2 regions of the Pseudomonas tremae genome follow, and region 1 is predicted to be linked to the other one. Evidence: riboswitches for the same ligand, from Rfam matches in the RefSeq annotation. Region 1 holds a riboswitch; the other holds the start of a gene.
The links. Region 1 has a riboswitch for cobalamin ahead of I9H09_RS11575 (CbtB domain-containing protein). Riboswitches for the same ligand answer to the same signal wherever they lie in the genome.

Region 1 (3,403 bases):
GCCAGACGCAGGCTGGGGTAATCCTCAGGGAGTTGCCGGGCGGCTTCGGCCAGCAGGGCGAGGCTGGAATCGCCGCTGCAGAGAATCACCAGCTCGGCTGGCGTCTGCCCCAGGTCGGCGATGCTGTCGTCCGGTACAAAACCGCCGGGCTGGGTTCTCAGTAAATGCATGGGTCAGCCGGCAATCGCAGCGTTGAGCTGGGTTTGCAGCGCGACAGCGTCCAGCTCCTGCCCGATCAGCACCAAGTGCGTGGCACGCTCTTCATCGGCGCGCCAGGCGCGGTCGAAGTGCTTGTCGAAGCGCGTGCCCACGCCTTGGATAAGCAAACGCATCGGCTTGCCCGGAATGGCGGCAAAGCCCTTCACGCGCAAAATGCCGTGTTGCACAACGAGCTGATTGAGCGCATCGAGCAGGATCTTTTCATCGGCTTGCGGCAGTTTCAGCGAGATCGAGTCAAACGCGTCGTGATCGTGGTCATCCTCGTCGCCATCGTCGTGATGATCGTGGTGGGTCTTGCGACCGTCGATGTGCAGCTCGGACTCGGCACCGACACCCAGCAGAACGCTGATCGGCAAACGACCACTGCTGGCTTCGACCACCTTGACGGCGGGCGGCAGCTCTTCGGCGACTTCGGCGCGCACTGCGGCCAGCCCTTCGGCATCAATCATGTCGGCCTTGTTGAGGATCACCAGATCGGCGCTGGCCAGTTGATCGGCAAACAGCTCGTGCAGCGGCGACTCGTGGTCCAGATTAGGGTCCAGTTTGCGCTGTGCGTCGACTTGATCCGGGAAGGCAGCGAACGTACCGGCCAGCACCGCCGGGCTGTCGACTACTGTGATTACCGCATCGACCGTGCAGGCGTTGCGGATTTCGGGCCACTGGAAGGCCTGGACCAGCGGCTTGGGCAATGCCAGGCCCGATGTTTCGATCAGGATGTGGTCGAGATCGCCACGGCGGGCAACCAGTTCGCGCATGACCGGAAAAAACTCTTCCTGAACCGTGCAGCACAGGCAACCGTTGGCCAACTCGTATACGCGGCCGCTGGCCTCTTCTTCGGTGCAGCCGATGGTGCATTGCTTGAGGATTTCACCGTCGATGCCCAACTCGCCGAATTCGTTGACGATCACCGCGATGCGCCGCCCTTCGGCGTTGTCGAGCATGTGCCGCAACAGCGTGGTCTTGCCCGAGCCTAGAAAGCCGGTGACGATGGTGACGGGAAGCTTGGCCAGTGTTTTCATCAGGTGCCCTTTGGCAATGCGGCGGGCAAACAGGACGAGAACCGCATGCATGGCATGCAGATCGGATCGCCACCGGATCACCCCGCCCGGTTGTAGTGAGAATTCGCAGGCACTGGGCCTGTTTCGAGGCAGGTCTCCTGGCTCACGGCAGCGTGTGGCAGATGCTGTAGACCTTGCCGACACACGTTCATCGCGCCTTCCCGCCGCAGCAGTGGCTGTGCAATGAACATGACCGTTTACAGTTGCGGGGGCAGCTGCGGCGTGTACCGCATTCCCGTCTTAGCTCCATGTGGTAACGCTTACCAATGAAGAACCTCGAACCGGCAAGGCTACGCAGTGGCCGCAGACAGGTCAATCGTTCAGATTGACGATCCCACGCCGCCCATGCTCTCCTGTGCGCCTTGTTTCGGGTGCCCCTCACGGGGTGAAACGGGAAACCGGTGCGTTCGACCTGTCGAGCAAGTCCGGTGCTGCCCCCGCAACGGTAAGCGAGAGAAGGTCTGATCCACTGTGCCCCGGCATGGGAAGGTGACCTTGAAGGCTTGAACGCAAAACCGTTCGAGCCCCTCGCAAGCCCGGAGACCGGCCCGACATTCTTTCCGATGACAAACCCGCGGTGGGCGGGCGCAGTCGAAACCTCTGGCACTCGCCAGCGGGTTCGTATGCGCATGGCCCACTTGCCGACACTCAAGAGGGATCGCCCATGTCCAGCACCATCAGCAGCAGCCAGACGGCTGCCACCAGCTCCACCCAGACCCAACACCTGACCGCTGCCATCAGCGCAGCGCTGCTCGGCGCCTGCCTGGTCTACTTCGCCGGTTTCTCGCACATCGCGGCGGTACACAACGCAGCCCACGATACCCGCCACAGCGCTGCCTTTCCTTGCCATTGAGCGTCATCGAGGACTACACAATGTTCAAGCGAATCGCACAAACGGCAGGCTTCACCGGCCTGCTGGCCGCCTTGCTGCTGACTCTGCTGCAAAGCTTCTGGGTCGTCCCGCTGATCCGGCAGGCCGAGACTTATGAGACAGCCTCGGCGCAACAGGCGCACGAGCACGCCGACGGCCAGGGGGCTGAACACAACCACGTACATGAAGAAGCGGCCTGGGAACCGGAAAACGGCTGGCAACGCGTGCTGTCCACGACAGGCGGCAATCTGGTGGTCGCAGTGGGTTTCGCACTGATGCTTGCCGGGCTCTATACGCTGCGTGCTCCGCGCAACACCGCACAGGGCGCATGGTGGGGGCTGGCAGGTTTTGCAGTGTTCGTGCTGGCGCCGACCCTAGGCCTGCCACCCGAATTGCCGGGGACCGCAGCCGCAGAACTGAGCCAGCGTCAGCTATGGTGGGTCGGCACAGCCGCCTCGACTGCCGCCGGGCTGGCCTTGCTGGTGTTCGGCCAGAACTGGCTGCTGAAAGCGCTGGGTGTCGCAACTCTGGTGGTGCCGCATGTGATCGGCGCGCCGCAACCACTGGTTCATGAAAGCCTGGCACCTGAAGCGCTGGAGTCGCAGTTCATGATCGCTTCGCTGCTGACCAATGCCCTGTTCTGGGTGGCAATGGGCCTGATAAGTGCCTGGCTGTTCAGCAGAAGCGATGCCCATCGACATATGACTCACAAAAACAATGTCGACCTGCATCAGGCCTGATCCACCGTGCGTTCAGGCTCAGCCCGGCGCACATCTGGTGGTCGGGTTGGGCTGTAGGCGCGGCTGTTCGGCGGAGGCATTGCGCGAGTTGATCGGCAACAGCCTCGAGGCACATGGCCTGAGGCTGAGCAGCGTCACTGCGCTGGCTTCCATCGACTTGAAAGATCAGGAGCCTGGGCTGCTCGAGCTTGCCGAGCAGTTGGCTGTGCCGCTGGTGTTCTTCAATGCCGCGCAATTGGTGGCGTGGGAACTTCATCTGACGCACCGTTCCGCGCAGGTGTTCCAGACCACAGGCTGTCACGGGGTCGCCGAAGGCTCGGCGCTGGCACTGGCTGCGCAGCTCGGCGATGGCACCGCCCGGTTACTGATCGAGCGACAGAAAAGCGCTCAGGTCACATTTGCCTTGGCAACCAGCCCCGCTGCGGGCGGATAATCCCGTCACGTTCATTTATCTTCGGAGCATTCATTGACTGTCTATTTCATCGGCGCAGGCCCAGGTGATCCCGAGCTGATCA
Region 2 (3,403 bases), 900 kb from region 1:
CTTCCGCGCAATCGTTGATGCCTTCTACCTTGAGTTTCATGAACTCGTCGGTGCGCTCGCCCAGTGCTTCGGCGGTACGAATACGCTCTTCTTCCACCTGCGCCTGCATCTTGCCGCGCAACAGTGGGTCACTGATACGAATGAAGCGCCAAGGCTGCATGAGCCCGACACTGGGTGCTTGATGCGCGGCTTCGAGCAAACGCGCCAGCAACGCGGGCGCGACTTCGCCACCGATGAAATGCCGCATGTCGCGGCGCTCGGCGATGGCGCGATACACCGCAGCCCGCTCTTGCTCGCTGAATGCCTGCTCGGTCATGGCTTGAACAGCGCCGCAATTGCCGGTGGGCAGGAAGGAAAATAGAAATGCACGTAGGACGCGGTCAGGCGTCCGAGGCGATACACCGCCTCTGCGCCCCGCCCACCATTGGGGCTGACGCCACGGGCAATTGGCTGCAGCTCGGTGCTGGTCAGCGAGTGGTGATAGGTATGACCGTGCAGCGTGCCCTCAGGCAGCTCGACCGCTTGCAGCGCCAGCGCCGCCAGACGCTTCTGCATGACCGCCTCACCGGCCAGCAAACCGACCAGGTCGGCGCGCACGCCCTCTACGTCGGTCAGAGCATCGAGCAGGTAGAGCATGCCGCCGCACTCGGCCAGGATCGGCTTGCCGGCAATATGGTGCGCCCTGATCGAAGCCTGCATCGTGAGGTTGGCGGCCAGCGCGACGTGGTGCAGTTCAGGGTAACCGCCCGGCAGGTAAAGGCTGTCGGCGTCTGGAATTTCGCTGTCATGGATGGGCGAGAAGAAGCTCAGCTCGGCACCCATGTTGCGCAACAGGTCCAGGCTGGCGCCATAAATAAAGGCAAACGCTTCGTCTCGCGCCACGGCGATGCGCACGCCGCTCAGCAACGGCTCGACCTGAACCGGGTCGGCCGCGGTAAATGTCACCGCCGGAGGCAAGGCCACTTCGCACGTGCTGGCCAAGGCCGCAGCGGCCATGTCCAGACGCAGGTCCAGGTCATTGAGCTCGCTGGCCTGCACCAGCCCAAGGTGGCGACTGGGCAATTCAAAACCCACTTCGCGTGACAACGCGCCATACCAGCGCAAACCTTCGGTCAGGCTGTTTTCCAGCAACTGCGCATGACGCACCGTGCCGACGCGGTTGGCCAGCACGCCGGCAAACGGCAAGTCCGGCTGATAGCGCGCCAGCCCCAGCGCCAGGGCGCCGAAGGTCTGGGCCATTGCAGTGCCGTCGATCACTCCCAGCACCGGCACGCCGAAGTGTCGCGCCAGGTCGGCACTCGAGGGCGTGCCATCGAACAGACCCATGACGCCCTCGATAAGAATCAGATCAGCTTCATCAGCGGCTTCCCACAACAGGCGGCGGCTTTCATCGGCACCGACCATCCACATGTCCAGTTGATAGACCGGCGCGCCACTGGCACGCTCAAGGATCATGGGGTCGAGAAAGTCCGGCCCGCACTTGAACACCCGGACCTTGCGGCCCTGATTGCGATGCAAGCGGGCCAGCGCGGCGGTGACGGTGGTTTTGCCTTGCCCGGAGGCTGGCGCGGCGATCAATACCGCCGGGCAATCGCGCGGAGCTCTCATTGCAGTGCTCTCATGGCAGCGTTCTCATAGTGAATGGCTCACAGCTCGATACCTTTTTGCGCACGAATACCGGACTGAAACGCATGCTTGACCACGCTGATCTCGGAGACCGTATCGGCCAGGTCGATCAACTCGGGTTTGGCGCCACGGCCGGTGACCAGCAAATGCTGCATAGGAGGACGCGCCTGCAGGTCGGTAAGCACCTGCTCAAGGTCAAGATAGCCATGCTTGAGGGCGATGTTCAGTTCGTCGAGCACCACCAGGCCGATGCCCGGGTCGCGGAGCATTTCCTGCGAGACGGCCCACGCGGCCTCAGCGGCAGCGATGTCGCGCTGGCGGTCCTGAGTTTCCCAGGTGAACCCTTCGCCCATCACGTGATAACGCACCTGCTCGGGGAAGCGCCGGAAGAACATTTCTTCGCCGGTGCTGTTGCGGCCCTTGATGAACTGCACCACACCGCACTGCATGTCGTGCCCCATGGCCCGAGCGAGCATGCCGAAGGCAGAACTGCTCTTGCCTTTGCCATTGCCGGTCAATACCAGAAGCAGCCCGCACTCGTTGGGGGAGCTGGCAATGCGCTCGTCCATCACGGCTTTCTTGCGCTGCATGCGCGCCAGGTGGCGTTCGTCGCGTTCGGGGGATTCGTTCATCTCGGCTCTCCGCTCGGGGCAGGCGAAAGCAGACGGAAGGACAGCACTGGACAGCACGGCAACGCCCTGCACAGAACATCACCCTCCGTGATGCCATTGAGTGATTCAGGCCGGTCTCCGGGCTCATGAGCGGGTCACCCCGGCTGCGCGCCTTCCCATGTAAAAACACAGTGGCGTCAGGCACAGCCTTGACTCATTTACCGTTGCGGGGGCAGCGCCGGGATCGGATCAGGAGATCCACACCGGCTTCCCTGTTTCACTCTGCCAGTCGCTGACTGCAAAGCACCTGAAACAAGCCGCGAAGGGTAGAGTGTTGGGCCGGGAGCGTCAATCTGCACTGCTGCCATTGGAGGCTGTTCCGGTACCTGATTGAACCTGTACGGCTCAATGCGCCTCTACCAGTGACAGGACAACGTCTTTTTATGGAGATTTCCCATGTTCAAACTCAGACCCCACTACGCCGTACTGCTTCTGGTCGCTGGCGGCCTAGCTGCTTGCGGCGAGTCGTCGACCCTGCAGGTGTCAGACGGCACAGGCCCGTCGCCGAAGCTGCCGGAGCCGAACAAGACGCTGATACCGACCGTCAACATCGCCCCTGCGATCGGCTGGGAAAACGGCGCCAAGCCGGTTGCTGCGCCAGGCACTCAGGTGGCGGCCTTTGCTGAACATCTGGATCACCCGCGCTGGCTGTATGTGCTGCCCAACGGTGACGTGCTGGTGGCGGAAACCAATTCGCCCGCCAAGCCGGATGATTCCAAGGGGATTCGTGGCTGGGTCATGGAAAAAGTAATGGGCCGTGCAGGTGCGGGCGTGCCGAGCGCCAATCGCATTACCCTGTTGCGCGACATGGACAAGGACGGCGTTGCTGAAACCCGCACGGTATTCCTGAAGGACCTCAACTCCCCGTTCGGCATGACCCTGGTGGGCAACAAACTCTATGTAGCCGACACCGACCGCCTGATCAGCTTCCCCTACCAGACAGGTCAGACCTCCATCAGCGCGCAGCCGACCAAAGTGGTCGATTTGCCGGGTGGTACGCTCAATCACCACTGGACCAAGAACGTCATCGCCAGCAAGGACGGCAGCAAGCTGTACGTGACGGTCGGCTCCAACAGCAACGTGGGCGAGAACGGCCTGGATAAGGA

Region 2: linked by a shared signal. The riboswitch ahead of cobO (cob(I)yrinic acid a,c-diamide adenosyltransferase) and the one ahead of I9H09_RS11575 (CbtB domain-containing protein) in region 1 are both predicted to bind cobalamin.

The regions. Positions count from the first base shown of each region.
Region 1 covers NZ_CP066270.1:2,535,559-2,538,961, reverse strand. The annotation lists gene cobN (cobaltochelatase subunit CobN) at 1-170, opposite strand, end outside; gene cobW (cobalamin biosynthesis protein CobW) at 174-1,238, opposite strand; cobalamin riboswitch at 1,349-1,571, opposite strand; cobalamin riboswitch at 1,630-1,843, shown strand; gene I9H09_RS11575 (CbtB domain-containing protein) at 1,942-2,130, shown strand; gene I9H09_RS11570 (CbtA family protein) at 2,151-2,888, shown strand; gene I9H09_RS11565 (cobalamin biosynthesis protein) at 2,866-3,321, shown strand; gene cobM (precorrin-4 C(11)-methyltransferase) at 3,355-3,403, shown strand, end outside.
Region 2 covers NZ_CP066270.1:1,630,880-1,634,282, reverse strand. The annotation lists gene bluB (5,6-dimethylbenzimidazole synthase) at 1-316, opposite strand, end outside; gene I9H09_RS07535 (cobyrinic acid a,c-diamide synthase CobB) at 313-1,608, opposite strand; gene cobO (cob(I)yrinic acid a,c-diamide adenosyltransferase) at 1,647-2,258, opposite strand; cobalamin riboswitch at 2,350-2,563, opposite strand; gene I9H09_RS07525 (PQQ-dependent sugar dehydrogenase) at 2,694-3,403, shown strand, end outside.